2 regions of the Modestobacter lapidis genome follow, and region 1 is predicted to be linked to the other one. Evidence: riboswitches for the same ligand, from Rfam matches in the RefSeq annotation. Region 1 holds a riboswitch; the other holds the start of a gene.
The links. Region 1 has a riboswitch for thiamine pyrophosphate ahead of thiE (thiamine phosphate synthase). Riboswitches for the same ligand answer to the same signal wherever they lie in the genome.
Positions count from the first base shown of each region.

Region 1 (7,559 bases):
CGATCGCGGCCAGCACGGTCCAGGCGCCGTTGGCCGAGAAGAATCCCGAGGGCATGTGCGCCAACGGGCCGCTCTTCACGTCGGCGATGACCTGCTCGACGATCGCGTGGTCGCGGTGGCCGGCCTCGGCGGCGAGCATCGGCAGCGGCGAGTCGGTGAAGATCGCGTGGTGGCGGTAGGCGGCGAACAGCTCACTCTGCCCGGCTGGCACCGACTTCGGGTTCAGCCGCTTGACCCGTCGCACGATCAGGCGGGCGCTGATGTGCTCGGCCTTGCGGCGGGAGGTGAACGCCGTGAACGGGACCTCGGCGACCTCGGCGTCGGAGATCCAGCGCTGCTCGTCGTCATCCCAGATGGCGTTCGGGTACTTGATCGCCACCCAGTCGGCTTCGCCGATCGAGGCGATCGCCTTGCGCACCGCCGGGTCCATCCGGGCGGTGACGGAGAAGTGCGCCCCGCCCCGGCGGGCCGCCGCGACGACGTCGTGGTTGTAGAAGGCGCTGTCGCAGCGCACGGTCACCTGCCCGGATACCCCGGCCTTGGCGGCGGTGGCCAGCGCGTCGGTGATCAGCCGGGATGCGCCCCGGGCGGAGTTGGTCGCTCCCTTGCGCAGCCGGGTGCCGGCGATCACCGGCGCGGCGATCGGGGTGGAGATGATCGCCAGCAGCGCGTTGAGGCCCTTGACCTTGGAGTAGCCGTAGCCCACGCCCTGCTTGGCGTAGCCGTGGGTCTCCCGCATGGTGTCGTCGATGTCGAGATAGGCGACCTGGTCGGCGCCGGCCAACAGCGGCCTCTGCTTGCTCAGCGCGATCAGCAGCCGGGAGGCGATCGCGTCCAGCTGGCGGACGTGGCCGAAGGTGAACCCGCGCAGGCACGTGCCCAACGTCGTCGGTGCCCGGACCTCGGTGAACAACCGGCCCATGCCGCCGTGGCGCAGCAGGTCCATGTCGGTGACGCTGTCCGCGCCGGCGACCATCCCGGCCACCAGCGACGGAATTTTCACCGTGCTGTTCGCTCCTGCCGATCCCGGCACCGTCAGGTGCTCGGCGACCAGATCGTGCAGCCCGGCCCGCTCGGCCAACGCCAGCACCGGCGCCAGACCCGCCGCGGACACGAGATTGGGATCATCGAAAACCGCCGAGACGCTGTGCGAGACTCGCATTTACCGGATGCCCCTGCCGATCAGTGATGTGGAACCTTCGCAAGTCCCATCATCGCTGGTCACAGGGGCATTCGTCTGTCACCGCCCACCGGCGATCCCCACCCCGACGGCGGATCGAGGCTCAGCAGATCGCCGATTCAAGCTGCGCGCGCTGGCATTCCACGCTGTTGGACTCAGCTCAGGCAGGTGCTCGGCTCGGCTGCGCCTTGTGAAGCACTTCGCTGCTGGTCAGACGGATCTGTCAGTCATCGAGGCGAAGTGGTCGAGTGGTCCGTGTCCGTGGCCGAGTCGCCAGGCGGCGCCGGCGGTGATCGCGCCGGCAACGAACCTCTTGGCGGTCGTGAGCGCGTCACGGACGGTGCTGCCTGTTGCCAGTGCCGCTGCTGCGGCGGAGGCGAAGGTGCAGCCGGTGCCGTGGTTGTTGCGGGTGTCGATTCTCGGGCCGCGGAGCTCGTGCACGGTGCTGCCGTCCCAGACGAGGTCGATCGCCTCCCCAGCGGCGTCGTTCACCGCGTGGCCGCCCTTGACCACGACGGTGGAGGGGCCCAGGGCGCCGAGGGCGCGAGCGGCCTCCCGTTGCTCGGCGAGGGTGCGGATCGAGGCGTCGAGCAGGACCTCGGCCTCCCGCAGGTTGGGGGTGAGCACGGCCGCGTGGGGCAGCAGTGCCTCGACGTAGAGCCGCTCGGCCTGCGGTTCGAGCAGCCGGTCCCCGCTGGAGGCGACCATGACCGGGTCAACGACGAGTCGGGGGAGCCGGCCGGCTGCGGCCAGGTCGACGACGGCGCGCACGACGTCGGCCGTGCCGAGCATGCCCGTCTTCACCGCCGCCACCCGGAAGTCGTCGAGCACGGCCTCGACCTGGGCGACGACGAACTCAGCGGGCACCGGATGGATGCCGCGCACGCCTTCGGTGTTCTGCGCGGTGAGTGCGGTGATCGCCGAGGTGCCGAAGACGCCGAGCGCGGCGAAGGTCTTGAGATCGGCCTGGATGCCGGCCCCGCCGCCGGAATCCGAGCCGGCAATGGTGAGGGCCACGGGTGGAGTCATGCCGCCGTCTCCGCCAGGGCGCCGAGGTAGGCGAAAACCGTCGTCGGGTCGCGCATGATCGTTCCCATCACGGCAACACCTCCGGCGCCGGCGCCGAGGCACGCACCGACGTCGGCCGGGCCGACGCCGCCGAGCGCGTAGACCGGTGGCGCATCGGCGACCAGCGAGGCGAGCCCGGTCGGCCCCAGGGCAGGTCCGTATCCGGGCTTGGAGGCGGTGGGGAAGACGGGGGAGACCGTCACGTAGTCACAGCCCTCGGCCCGCGCCGCCGCCACCTCCTCCCGCGAGTGACAGGACCGCCCGACCAGTGCCGGGCGCGGCTCCGGGAACGGGTCGTCCGCCGCCAGATGAACGGCGGCGGCGCCGGCGCTGCCCGCCGCGCCGGCCCATACGAGCACGCCGCCCACGGGGGCGAGGACGGCGTCGAGCTCGGCGGCCAGAGCCGCGCGGTCCCGCAGCCGAAGGTCCTTCTCCCGGAGCACGACCGCCCGGGCGCCGGCCTCCACGGCGGCGGCCACCGTCGCGGGAAGGGGGCCGGCGCACTGGGTCCGGTCGGTGAGCACCAGCAGCCGGGGCAGGGTCACAGTTCGGGCAACCCGTGCATGGGGGTGGAGGCCTCGGCGTGCCAGCGGCGGGGGATGCGGCCGGCACCGCGGGCGAGCCTGCCGCCCTCTACGGCCTGACGCATGGCCAGCGCCATCCGTTCGGGATCCCGCGCCCGGGTCACCGCCGAGGCGAGCAGGACCGCGTCACAGCCCAGTTCCATGGCCAGCGCCGCGTCTGAGGCGGTGCCGATCCCGGCGTCCAGCACGACGGGCACCTCCACTGCCTCCCGCAGCAGGGCGATGTTGTGCGGATTGCGGATGCCCAGTCCGCTGCCGATGGGCGAGCCCAGCGGCATCACGGCCGCGCAGCCGGCGTCCGCGAGGCGCCGGCCCAGGACCGGGTCGTCGGTGGTGTAGGCGAGCACGGTGAAGTCCTCGGCGACCAGCTGCTCGGCAGCATCGAGCAGTTCCACCACGTCGGGGAGCAGGGTGCGCTCGTCCCCGATCACCTCCAGCTTGACCCAGCTGGTGCCGAACGCCTCGCGGGCCAGCCGCGAGGTGAGCACGGCCTCACGGGCGGTGCGGCAACCGGCGGTGTTGGGCAGTAACCGCACGCCGTTGCGGTCGAGCACCTCCAGCATGGAGCCGCTGGCGGAGGCCTCGACCCGGCGCAGCGCGACGGTGACCAGCTGGGTGCCCGAGGCACGGACGGCCCGCTCGAGCACCTCCAGGCTGGGAACGCCACCGGTGCCCAGCAGCAGCCGGGAGGTGAACGTCTCCCCACCGAGCACGAACGGGTCGGCGGCCTCCTCCTGGCGAGGGCGGGTGCGAGCGCGGGCATCGCCGCGCCCGCGCCGGTGGGGGTGCCGTTGATGGCCATGGTCATCCTCCTGCCGTGGGGGCGAGCACCTCGACGCTGTCACCGGCCGTCAGTGGGGTCTGCGCCCAGCCGGTACGCGGTACGACGTCGCCGTTGAGTGCCACCGCGACGCGGTCGTGCCCGGTGCTGTGGGCGGCGACCAGCTCGGCCACGGTGGCGTCGTCGGCCACTTCGGCCGCCGCGCCGTTGACGGTCACCTGCATGGCATCTCCTGCTCGAATCGGTCGGACGTGAAGGGCGCGGCGAGCTCGGGCAGTCGACCCGTGGCCAGGAGCTCGGCGAGGACCTCGCTGGTCACGGGGGTGAGCAGGACGCCGTTGCGGTGGTGGCCGGTGGCCAGCACCAGACCGGGCAGTCGCGAGGGGCCCAACAGCGGGGCGTTGTCCGCCGTGCCCGGGCGCCACCGGGCCAGGGCCTCGACCAGTTCCAGCTCGGTTACGCCGGGGACGACGTCGATTGCATCGTGCAGCAGGTCGTGCACGCCTCCGGCCGTGACCGTGGCGTCGAAGCCGCGGTCCTCGGTGGTGGCGCCGACGATCAAGCGGTTCCCGGCGTAGGGCACGAGGTAGACCCGCCGGCCGCGGACCAGGGCGCGCACCGTGCCATCGAGCAGCCCGGCCGCGCCGGCGAGCCGGAGGATCTGGCCCTTCACCGGCCGGACCGGCAGCGGCGGGACACCGGGCAGGGCCGCACTGTGTGCGCCGAGCGCGAGGACGACGGTGCCGGCGGGGACCGTGCCGCCGCCGGCCAGCTGCAATCCGGTCGCCCGGCCGCCGTCGACCAGGACGGCGTCGACCCGGCCGCTCACCAGCTGCACGCCTGCGGACGCCGCGGCGGCCAAAAGCGCCGTGTGCACCGCCCGTCCGTCCACCGAGTGGTCGCCGGTCACCAGCAGCCCGCCGCGCACCCGGGGGGTCAGCGACGGTTCGTGGCGGCGCGCGGCCCGTGGTGTCAGCCGCTCGGCGTTGAGCCCGAGTTCCTGCTGGAAGGCGTGCAGCGCGTCGAGCTCGCGCATGTCGTCGTCGTCGAAGCCCACTACGAGCGTGCCTGCGGTTCGTAGCCCCACCGGCAGGCCGCTGGCCTGCTCCAGTTCGGCGGCGAACGTCGGCCAGCGCGCGAGCGACGCCAGCCCCAGACGCAGCAGGGCGTCCTCGCCGTATCCGGCTTCGGTCACCGGTGCGAGCATGCCTGCGGCGGCCGCCGAGGCGCCGTTCCCGGGTGCGTCGTCGACCACGGTCACCGACAGGCCCCGCTGGGCGGCCCGCCAGGCCAGCGATAGCCCGATCAGCCCACCGCCGGCGACCACCACATCGGGAGTCGGGCCGGTCACCGGTTGCCTCCGGATGCGCCGGCCAGGGCCCGGAGGAGCTTCCGCGTGGCAGCTCCGGGGTCGGCCGCCGCGGCGATCGCCCCGACCACCGCCACCCCCGCGGCGCCGGCGGCGAGCAGCTCCGGCACCCGTTCGGCGGTGACCCCGCCGATGGCGACGACCGGCACGTCCACCGCCTCGGCCACCGCCCGGAGCCCGGCCGGGCCGAGTGCGGCCGGCAGGCCGGTCTTGGTGGTCGTCGGCCAGGCCGGTCCGACACCGAGGTAGTCCGCGCCCTCGGCCACGAGCTGCCGCGCACGCTCCGGCTCGCGTGCCGTGCCGCCGATGAGGTGGTCCGGCCCGGCGACCCGGCGGGCCGCCGCGACGGGCAGGTCGGTGGCGCCCAGGTGCGTGCCGGCGGCACCGACCGCAAGGGCGACGTCGACCCGGTCGTTCACCAGGCAGGTCACGCGTGCGGGCAGGCAGATCGCGACCACCGCCGCGGCGAAGTCGTAGAGCTCGCGGTCGGTGCACTCCTTCGCCCGCACCTGGACCACCGGCGCGCCGGCGGCCACGGCGGCGGCGACTGCCTCGAGCGCGCGCTGCCCGCCGCGGGCGTCGGTGAGCACGTGCAGTCCACCCAGTCGTCGGGCGGGGACGGTGCCGAACGTCGTCATGATCGCTCCCTACGCCGGCATTACCCGGTCAGGTTCCAGCGGTCGGCGGCACGTCAGCAGCCCTCTCAGCCCGGTGAGTCCCGAGCTCCCGCACATGGCCTCGGCCATGTGCCGCCACCATAACCACTCGCCGGGGGAATCAGGTTGCGATCCCCGAGTTCGACGGCCGTCTGATCAGCGTGCCGTTCTCCTTCAAGGAGACCGACGACGACGGGCTGACGCACTACGTCGCTGATCCCGAACGGGCCGCCCGCGTGGCCGGCACCGCGGTGGCGCACGCCCGGCTGCGGCACACGCCGCCCCCGAGCGGCGAATCGTCGTGATGCTGTCGGCCTATCCCACCAAGCACGCCCGCATCGGCAACGCCGTCGGTCTCGACACCCCCGCATCGGTCGTCCGGCTGCTCGCCGCGATGGCCGGCCAGGGCTACGACATCGGTCCTTTCGACGGCCCCGACGCCCTGCCCGGGTGTGGCCGACCTCGACGGCGACGCGCTGGTGCACGCCCTCATCGCCGCCGGCGGGCAGGACGCCGACTGGCTCACCCAGGAGCAGCTATCCGGCAACCCGGTGCGCATCCCGGCTGCCGCGTACCGCGCCTTTTTCGACACACTGCCCGCCGACCTGCGGGAGGCGATGGAGGAGCACTGGGGCCCCGCACCCGGCTCGCTGTTCGTGGACGGTGACGACATCGTCTTCGCCGCACTCCGGGCAGGCAACGTGGTGGTCATGGTGCAGCCGCCGCGCGGCTTCGGGGAGAACCCGATCGCGATCTACCACGACCCGGATCTGCCGCCGTCGCACCACTACCTGGCCGCGTACCGGTGGCTGCGGTCAGAGTTCGGGGCGCACGCCCTGGTGCACGTGGGCAAGCACGGCAACCTCGAGTGGCTGCCCGGGAAGAACGTGGGCATGTCCGCCTCCTGCGGGCCGGACGCCGCGCTGGGCGACCTGCCGTTGATCTACCCCTTCCTGGTCAACGACCCCGGCGAGGGGTCGCAGGCCAAACGCCGGGCGCACGCCACGCTGATTGACCACATGGTGCCGCCGATGGCCCGCGCCGAGACCTACGGCGACATCGCCCGGCTGGAGCAGCTGCTCGACGAGCACGCCAACGTCGCAGCCATGGATCCGGCCAAGCTGCCCGCCGTCCGAGCGCAGATCTGGACGCTGCTGCAGGCCGCGAAGCTCGATCACGACCTCGGCCTGAACGAGCGGCCCGAGGACGATCACTTCGACGAGATGATCCTGCACGTCGACGGCTGGCTCTGCGAGATCAAGGACTCGCAGATCCGCGACGGTCTGCACGTGCTCGGGTCCCCGCCGGCCGGGCAGAACCGCGTCGACCTGGTGCTCGCGATGCTCTGTGCCCGCCAGATCTGGGGCGGCGCGGTCGCGCTGCCCGGCCTGCGCGAGGCACTGGGACTGACCGAGGACGGCGCCGCCGGCCTGCACGCCACGGACGCCGTCGAGGCGCAGGCGGAGGCTCTCGTCGGGGCCATGGAGGCGCGCGGCTGGACGGCCGAGGCGGTCTATGAGGTCGTGCGCGAGGTGCTCGACCGGGACGACGACCAGGTTGCCGCCGTCCTCCGCTTCGCCGCCGACGAGGTGGTGCCGCGGCTGGCGCGCACCACCGACGAGCTCGACGCGACCCTGCATGCCCTCGAGGGCGGCTACGTGCCCGCCGGGCCGTCGGGCTCGCCGCTGCGCGGACTGATCAACGTGCTGCCGACGAGCGGTACTGGGACGCCGCCGTTGAGATGGTCACCACCCTGGCCGGCCGGCCTGTTACGGGCATCCGCCCGTAGCACCGGACGGCGTCGTCGAGCTGCCGGCAGCCGCTCGCTGAGATGGCCCCCAGGGGCGGGACGGATGGGTTGAGGGCAGGGCCGCTGCAAGGTCGTCGGACGGGACAGGGCGCGGACAGCCGTCGGCCCGGC
Region 1 covers NZ_BAAGVS010000004.1:1,164-8,722, forward strand. The annotation lists gene ACYVG5_RS06990 (IS1380 family transposase) at 1-1,162, opposite strand, end outside; gene thiD (bifunctional hydroxymethylpyrimidine kinase/phosphomethylpyrimidine kinase) at 1,391-2,209, opposite strand; gene ACYVG5_RS07000 (thiamine phosphate synthase) at 2,206-2,793, opposite strand; gene ACYVG5_RS07005 (thiazole synthase) at 2,790-3,545, opposite strand; gene thiS (sulfur carrier protein ThiS) at 3,637-3,837, opposite strand; gene thiO (glycine oxidase ThiO) at 3,828-4,964, opposite strand; gene thiE (thiamine phosphate synthase) at 4,961-5,620, opposite strand; TPP riboswitch at 5,610-5,722, opposite strand; partial or broken gene ACYVG5_RS07025 (cobaltochelatase subunit CobN) at 5,800-6,008, shown strand; gene ACYVG5_RS07030 (cobaltochelatase subunit CobN) at 6,091-7,500, shown strand.

Region 2 (7,559 bases), on a different contig from region 1:
CCGGGCGCCGTCGGGGTCGTTCCAGAAGTGCAGCGGCATCGACGGCATCGGCTCGGTGACCACCAGCTCGCCGAGCTCACCGACCACCGGCCGGCCGTGGGTGTCCCAGGCGGCGGCGGCCACGCCGAGCATCGGCCGCTGCAGCTCGCCGGCGGTGACCGGCAGCAGCGGCGAGCTGCCGATGAACCCGGTGGCGACGTCGGTCCCCCCGGACAGCGAGCCGAGCAGGACGTCCGGGGCGACCGCGTCGTACACCCAGCGGTAGGTCGAGGCCGGCAGCGGCGACCCGGTGGAGCCGATGCCCCGCAGCACCGACAGGTCGTGGGTGTCGCCGGGCCGGACCCCGGCCTTCTCGCAGGCGGACAGGTAGCCGGCGCTGGTGCCCAGGTAGGTGACGCCGACACGGGCGGCGAGGGCGAACTGCGCGTCCACGGCCGGGTACGCCGGGGCGCCGTCGTACACGACCACGGTGGCGCCGGTCAGCAGCGCCGAGGTGGCGATGTTCCACATGATCCAGGCGGTGGAGGCGTACCAGTAGAAGCGGTCGCCGGGCCCGACGTCGAGATGCAGGTCGGCCTGCTTGCGCTGCTCGAGCACGATCCCGCCGTGCCCGTGCACGATGCCCTTGGGCAGCCCGGTGGTGCCCGAGGAGTAGACGATCCACAGCGGATGGTCGAAGGGCAGCGGCTCGAACTCCGGGTCGCAGCTGTCGGCGACCGCCTGGGCCCACGGCAGCGCGCCGTCGGGGATCTCCTCCGGGAACAGCCTCGGGACGGCGATCGTCGTCCGCACGCTGGGCAGCGCGGCCCGCAGCTCCGCGACGACGTCCCGCCGGTCGTGCGGCCTGCCGCCCCACCGGTAGCCGTCGACGGCGACCAGCACCACCGGCTCGATCTGGGCGAAGCGGTCCAGCACGCTGCGGGTGCCGAAATCGGGCGCGACCGACGACCAGACGGCGCCGATCGAGGCGGCGCCGAGGAAGGCGACCACCGCCTCGGGCACGTTGGGCAGGTAGCCGGCCACCCGGTCGCCGCGCTGCACGCCCAGCCGGCGCAGCGTGCCGGCGAAGGCGCCGACCTGCCCGCGCAGCGTGGCCCAGCCGATCTCCACCGGCTCGCCGCTGTTCGATGCGCAACGCTCGGCCACCGCGATCAGCGCGGGACGGGCGTCGGTCGCGTGCCGCAGCGCCTGCTCGGCGTAGTTCAGCGTGCTGCCGGGGAACCATGCGGCGCCGGGCATCCCGCGGCGGGTCAGCACCCGGTCGTCGGGGACGTCGGGGAGCACGTCGGTCCAGGTCGCGAGGTCGGCCCAGAACTGGTCCAGGTGCTCGACCGACCAGCGCCAGACCGCGTTGTAGTCGGGCGGGCTGCCGAGGTCCAGGCCCCGGCGCCCGCCGACCCAGGCGGCGAACCGGCCGAGCCGGCTGGCGGTGATCGACTCCGGCGTCGGCCGCCACAGCACCTCGGGCCCGGAAGAGGTGTCGGGGGTCACGGGGGCACCCTGCCACGGCCGGCGCGCGGGCGGGAGCGTCGGCGGCGGGCCGCCGTGCACGGTCGACCGGCCAGGACCTAGAGTCGGCGACGCACGTGTGCGGGAGCTCGGGTCACCGGGCTGAGAGGGCGGCTGACAGCGCCGCCGACCGCTGGAACCTGTCCGGGTAATGCCGGCGTAGGGAGCGATCATGAGCAGCAGCACAGCCGCACCCACCGGCGCCGACGCGCCGATCACCCTGGACCAGGCGCCGGCGCGCACCCTGGGCCTGCGCGATTCCCTGGGCCTGTGGGGCAACCTCGGGATCAGCCTGCTGCTCCCGGTCGCGGCGACCTTCGTCGTCCTGCCCGACCGGTCGCTGGGCGTCACGGTCGCGGCGATCACCGTCGGCGCGGTGATCGGCTCGCTGCTGCTGGGCCTGGGCGCGGCCGCCGGCGCCCGGGAGGGGGTTCCGGGGATGGTGCTGCTGCGCGGGCTGCTCGGCCGGCACGGCTCGGCGCTGCCCACCGTGTTGAACCTGGTGCAGTGCACCGGCTGGGCGACGTTCGAGATCGTGATCATCGCCGAGGCGGCCTCCCGGGCGCTGGACGCGCCGCGCTGGCCGTTCGTTCTCGGCGCCGGCGTGCTGGCCACGCTGATGGCGCTGCGGCCGCTGGGCGTCGTCCGGCTGCTGGCCCGCTACGCCGTGTGGCTGGCGCTCGCCGCGGTCGCCTACCTCTTCGTCCAGGTGCTCGCCGAGCCGCTGCCGCCGGTCACCGACGGGGTCGCGACGTCGTTCTGGACGGCGGCCGACGTCGTCATCGCCCTGCCGGTCTCCTGGTTCCCGCTGGTGGCCGACTACACCCGGCACGTGCGCAGCGGCCGGGTCGCCTTCGCCGGGGCCACGGTCGGGTACGGCCTGGCCACCGTCGCGATGTTCACCCTCGGCGCGGTTGCGCTGGTCGCCTACGGCCGCGCGGGGCTGGACGTCATCGACGCCCTGCTGGCCGTGCCGCTGGGGCTGCTCGCCGTCCTGGTGCTGCTGGTGGTGGAGGTGGACGAGGCCTTCGCCAACGTCTACTCCACGGCGGTGTCGGCGCAGAACCTCGTCGCCCGGCTGGACCGCCGGGTGCTCGCGCTGGGGGTCGGCACGGTCGCCACCGGAGTGGCCCTGGTGCTGGACGTCGCGGCCTACGAGCCGTTCCTCTTCCTCATCGGCGCGGTGTTCGTGCCGCTGGTCGCGGTGTTCGTGCTGGTCTACTTCGTGCTGCCGAGGGGCGCGTGGAACGTCTCGGACACCGCGCCGGCCCGGCCGCTGCTGCTGCTGCCGTGGGCAGCCGGCTTCGTGGCCTACCAGCTCACGCTGCCCACCTCCTTCGCCGGGCCGGGCGCCGGCTGGACCGCGTGGTGGGCCGCGCGCCAGGCCGACCTGGGCATCGACCCGGCCAACGGGTGGTCGGCGTCGCTGGTCAGCCTCGCCGTCGCCGGCCTGCTCACCCTCGTCGTGACCCTGCCCGGCACGCTCCGTTCCCGGGCCGCCCGGTGAGCGCCCGGGCGCTGGGCCCGCTGCACGTGCTGACCGACGCCCGCGGCGGCCGGGCGGCGCTGGACGCCGTCGCCGCGGCGGTGTCCGCGGGCGCGCCGGTGGTGCAGGTCCGGGCCAAGGACTGCACCGACCGGGTGCTGCACGACTTCGCCCGCCGGGTGGTGGAGATCTGCGCGCCGGCCGGCGCCACCTGCCTGGTCAACGACCGCGTCGACGTGGCGCTCGCGGTGGGCGCCGACGGCACCCACCTGGGCGCCGAGGACCTGCCGCTGGACGCCGCCCGCCGGGTCGCCGGCCCCGGCCACCTGCTGGGCGGCACCGCCCGTGACCCGGAGCGCGCCGCGGCGCTGGTCGCCCAGGGCGCGGACTACCTGGGGGTCGGCCCGGCCTGGCCGACCACGACGAAGACCGGCCTGCCCGACGCGCTGGGCGCGGCCCGGATCGGCGCGGTGGCCGCCGCCGTCGCGGTGCCGGTCATCGCCATCGGCGGGGTGACCGCCGACCGGGTCGCCGAGCTCGTCGCCGTCGGCGCCGCCGGGGTGGCGGTGGTCTCGGCGGTCAGCGCCGCACCCGACCCGGCGGCCGCCACCCGGGAGCTGCTCGACGCCCTGGCCCGCGCCCTGGCCGGCTCCCGATGACCGCCCCCAGCGCGCATTTTCGGGATGAAGCGCGCGTGCTTCATCCCGAAAAAGCGCGCGAGGTCGTCGTCGCGGGGGGTGGGCTGATCGGGCTGTCGATCGCCTGGCGGGCGGCGCAGCGCGGGCTGTCGGTGACCGTGGTGGACGACGCCCCCGGCGCCGGGGCGTCCCGGGCCGCCGCCGGGATGCTCGCGCCGGTCACCGAGGCCTCCTACGGCGAGGAGGCGCTGCTACGGCTGTGCCTGGCCTCGCTGCAGCGCTGGCCGGCGTTCGCCGCCGAGCTGGAGGAGGCCGGCGGCGTGCCGGTCGGGCTGCGCACGGCCGGCACCCTGGTGGTCGGCTTCGACGCCGACGACCAGCGGGCCCTGGATGCGCTGCTGGCCTACCAGCGGGAGCTCGGCCTGGCCGTCGAACGGCTGACCCCGCGGGAGGCGCGGCGCCGGGAGCCCTCGCTCACCCCCCGGCTGCGCGGCGCGCTGCAGGTGGCCGGCGACCACTCGGTGGACCCCCGGGCGGTGCACGCCGGCCTGCTGGCCGCCGCGGCGGCCGCCGGGGTGGTGCTGGTCCGGGGGCGCGTCGCCGGGGTGCGGGTCGAGGGCGGCCGGGCCACCGGCGTGCAGCTGGACGATGGGTCGGCGCTGGCCGCGGGCACCGTCGTCCTGGCCCTGGGCGCGCACGGCGGGCGGCTGCCCGGCGCCCCCGACGTACCGGTGCGGCCGGTGAAGGGGCAGATCCTGCGGCTGGCCGGCGCCGCGGGGCTGCTCGAGGGCACGGTGCGGGCGCTGGTCCGCGGCCGGCACGTCTACCTGGTGCCCTACGCCGGCGACCGGCTGGTCGTCGGCGCCACCGTGGAGGACCGCGGCTTCGACGCCCGGGTGACCGCCGGCGGGGTGCACGACCTGCTGCGCGACGCGATCGAGGTCGTCCCCGGCGTGACCGAGCTGGAACTGGTCGAGACCCTCGCCCGGTGGCGCCCAGGCACCCCGGACAACGCGCCGGTGCTCGGCCCTGCCGGCGTTCCGGGGCTGGTGCTGGCCACCGGGCACCACCGCAACGGCGCGCTGCTCACCCCGGTCACCGCCGACCTGGTCACCGAGCTGCTGGTGACCGGCGCGCTGCCCGAGCTCGCCGCCCCGTTCACCCTCGACCGGTTCCCCCACCAGGAGGCGCAGTGCAGCTGACCGTCAACGGCGTCCCGACCGACGTCCCCGACCCGACGACCGTGGCCGCCCTGGTCGCCGAACGCACCGAGGGGCACCGCCGGGTGGCGGTTGCCGTCAACGGCGGCGTCGTGCCCCGCAGCTCCTGGGAGGCCACCGCCCTGGCCGCCGGGGACGCCGTCGAGGTGCTCGCCCCCACCGCAGGAGGTTGATGAGATGACCACCACCGACCCGCTGACCCCCACCCTCGCTCCGGCGCTCGCCCGCGAGGAGGCCGCGGACCCCTTCTCCCTCGGTGGGGAGACGTTCACCTCCCGGCTGCTGCTGGGCACCGGCGGTGCGCCCAGCCTGGAGGTGCTGGAACGGGCGGTGCGCGCCTCGGGCACCCAGCTGGTCACCGTGGCGCTGCGCCGGGTGGAGGCCTCCAGCAGCGGCGCGATGATGGAGGTGCTCGACCGCTGCGGGGTGCGGCTGCTGCCCAACACCGCCGGCTGCTCCACCGCGCGGGAGGCCGTGCGCACCGCCCAGCTCGCCCGCGAGGCGTTCGACACCTCCTGGGTCAAGCTCGAGGTGATCGGCGACGAGCACACCCTGCTGCCCGATCCGATCGAGCTGCTGGACGCCGCCGAGCAGCTGGTCGCCGACGGGTTCACCGTGCTGCCCTACACCGGCGACGACCCGGTGGTCGGCCGCCGGCTGACCGACGTCGGGTGTGCCGCGGTCATGCCGCTGGGCGCGCCGATCGGCAGCGGGCTGGGCATCCGCAACCCGCACGCCATCGCGTTGCTGCGGGAGATGGTCGACGTCCCGGTGATCCTGGACGCCGGCATCGGGACGGCGTCCGACGCCGCGCTGGCGATGGAGCTGGGCTGCGACGGGGTGCTGCTGGCCTCCGCCGTCACCCTGGCCCGCGAGCCCGAGCGGATGGCGCTGGCCATGCGGCAGGCCGTGGAGGCCGGCCGGCTGGCCCGCGGCGCCGGGCGGATCCCCCGCCGGTTCTCCGCGGCCGCCTCCACCCCGATGCAGGGGCTGCCCGAGCTGTGAGGCTGCCCCGGCTGCTGGTGCTCACCGACCGGACCCAGTGCGCGGGGCCGCTGGTCGGCACGGTGGCGGCAGCCGTGGACGCCGGGGCGCGCGCCGTCGTGCTGCGGGAGAAGGACCTGCCCGCCGGCGAGCGCGCCGCGCTGGCCGCGCAGCTGCGGGCGCTGCTCGCGCCGGTCGGCGGGCTGCTCGTCGTCGCCGGTCCCGCCCCCGACGGGGCCGAAATCGCGATAATGGCCCTCCGGGGCGCCGTGCACCTGGCGGCCGCCGACCCGTTCCCCGCCCCCCGGCCGGCGCTGGTCGGCCGCTCCTGCCACGACGCCGCCGAGGTGGCCCGGGCCCGGGAGGAGGGCTGCAACTGGGTGCTGGTCTCCCCGTTCGACGAAACCGCCTCCAAGCCCGGGTACGGACCCGCCCTCGGTCCGGGCGGGCTGGCCGCGCTGCTGGCCGGCGGCCCGCCGGCCTACGCGCTGGGCGGCGTCCTGCCGGACGACGTCCCGGCCTGCCTCGCTGCCGGCGCGCACGGCGTCGCGGTGATGGGGCCCGTCATGCGTGATCCCACCCTGGCCGCCGCGTACCTGGCCGCCCTGCCCGACGATCCCGAGGAGCCCGCCCCGTGCCGGTGACCGACCTGCTGCACTCCCATGCCGGCGAGTGGGTGCGCGCCACCCGGCACCCGTTCCTGGCCGCCGTCCGCGACGGCGCGCTGCCCGACGGCGCCTTCGACACCTGGCTGGTGCAGGACTCGCTGTTCGTCACCGAGCTGCTCGCCTGCCAGGCCCGGCTGCTGGCCCGGACCCCGCGGCCGGCGCAGGCGGTGCTGGCCGCCGGTGCGGTCTCGCTGGTGGCCGAGCTGGACTGGTTCGCCGACCAGGCCGCCGCGCGCGGGCTGGACCTGGCCGCTGCGCCGCGGCCGGCCACCGCGGCGTACGCGGCGCTGCTGCGGCGGCTCGACACCGCCGGCGTCGGCAGCGCGCTGACCGCGCTGTGGACCGTCGAGCGCAGCTACCTCGACGCCTGGTCGTACGCCGCGCCGGGCGCCCCGGCCCTCCGGGAGTTCGTCGAGCACTGGACGGTGCCCGGCTTCGCCGGCTACGTGGCCGACCTGGCGGCCGCCGCCGACGGGGTCGGCCCGCCCGACGAGGCGGTGTTCGCCGAGGTGGTCGCGGCCGAGATCGCGTTCTGGGACATGGCGGTGGCACCGTGAGCCTGTCCGCGTCGCTGTGGGCGGCCAGCGCCGACCTCGCCGCCGAGGCGCTGGCCCATCCGTTCGTCACCGGCATCGCCGACGGCACGCTGCCGCGCGAGCGGTTCGCCGGGTACGTCGCCCAGGACGCCTTCTTCCTGGAGGCCTTCGCCCGCGGCTACGCCCTGGGCGTGGCGCACAGCCCCGACCGGGCGACCCTCGACGTGTTCGCCGATCTGCTGGCCGGGGTGCGGGCGGAGCTGCGCCTGCACGCCGGCTACGCGGAGCGCTGGGGCATCGACCTGGCGGCGGTGACCCCGGCCCCGGCGACGCTGGCCTACACCGACTTCCTGCTGGCCACGGCCTCGCTGGGCGGGGTCGCGGTGACCTGTGCGGCCATGGTCCCGTGCATGCGGCTGTACGCCCACCTCGGCCGATCGCTCGCCGGCCGGGCCACCGGCGACTACACCGAGTGGGTGGACACGTACGCCGACGGCGCCTTCGAGGAGCTGGCCGGC
Region 2 covers NZ_BAAGVS010000007.1:12,216-19,774, reverse strand. The annotation lists gene ACYVG5_RS10095 (acetoacetate--CoA ligase) at 1-1,491, opposite strand, end outside; TPP riboswitch at 1,581-1,692, shown strand; gene ACYVG5_RS10090 (purine-cytosine permease family protein) at 1,682-3,016, shown strand; gene thiE (thiamine phosphate synthase) at 3,013-3,654, shown strand; gene thiO (glycine oxidase ThiO) at 3,690-4,835, shown strand; gene thiS (sulfur carrier protein ThiS) at 4,826-5,026, shown strand; gene ACYVG5_RS10070 (thiazole synthase) at 5,031-5,858, shown strand; gene ACYVG5_RS10065 (thiamine phosphate synthase) at 5,855-6,481, shown strand; gene ACYVG5_RS10060 (thiaminase II/PqqC family protein) at 6,472-7,062, shown strand; gene ACYVG5_RS10055 (TenA family protein) at 7,059-7,559, shown strand, end outside.
Region 2: it holds a riboswitch for thiamine pyrophosphate, as region 1 does, so the genes downstream of both, ACYVG5_RS10090 (purine-cytosine permease family protein) here and thiE (thiamine phosphate synthase) in region 1, are expected to answer to the same signal.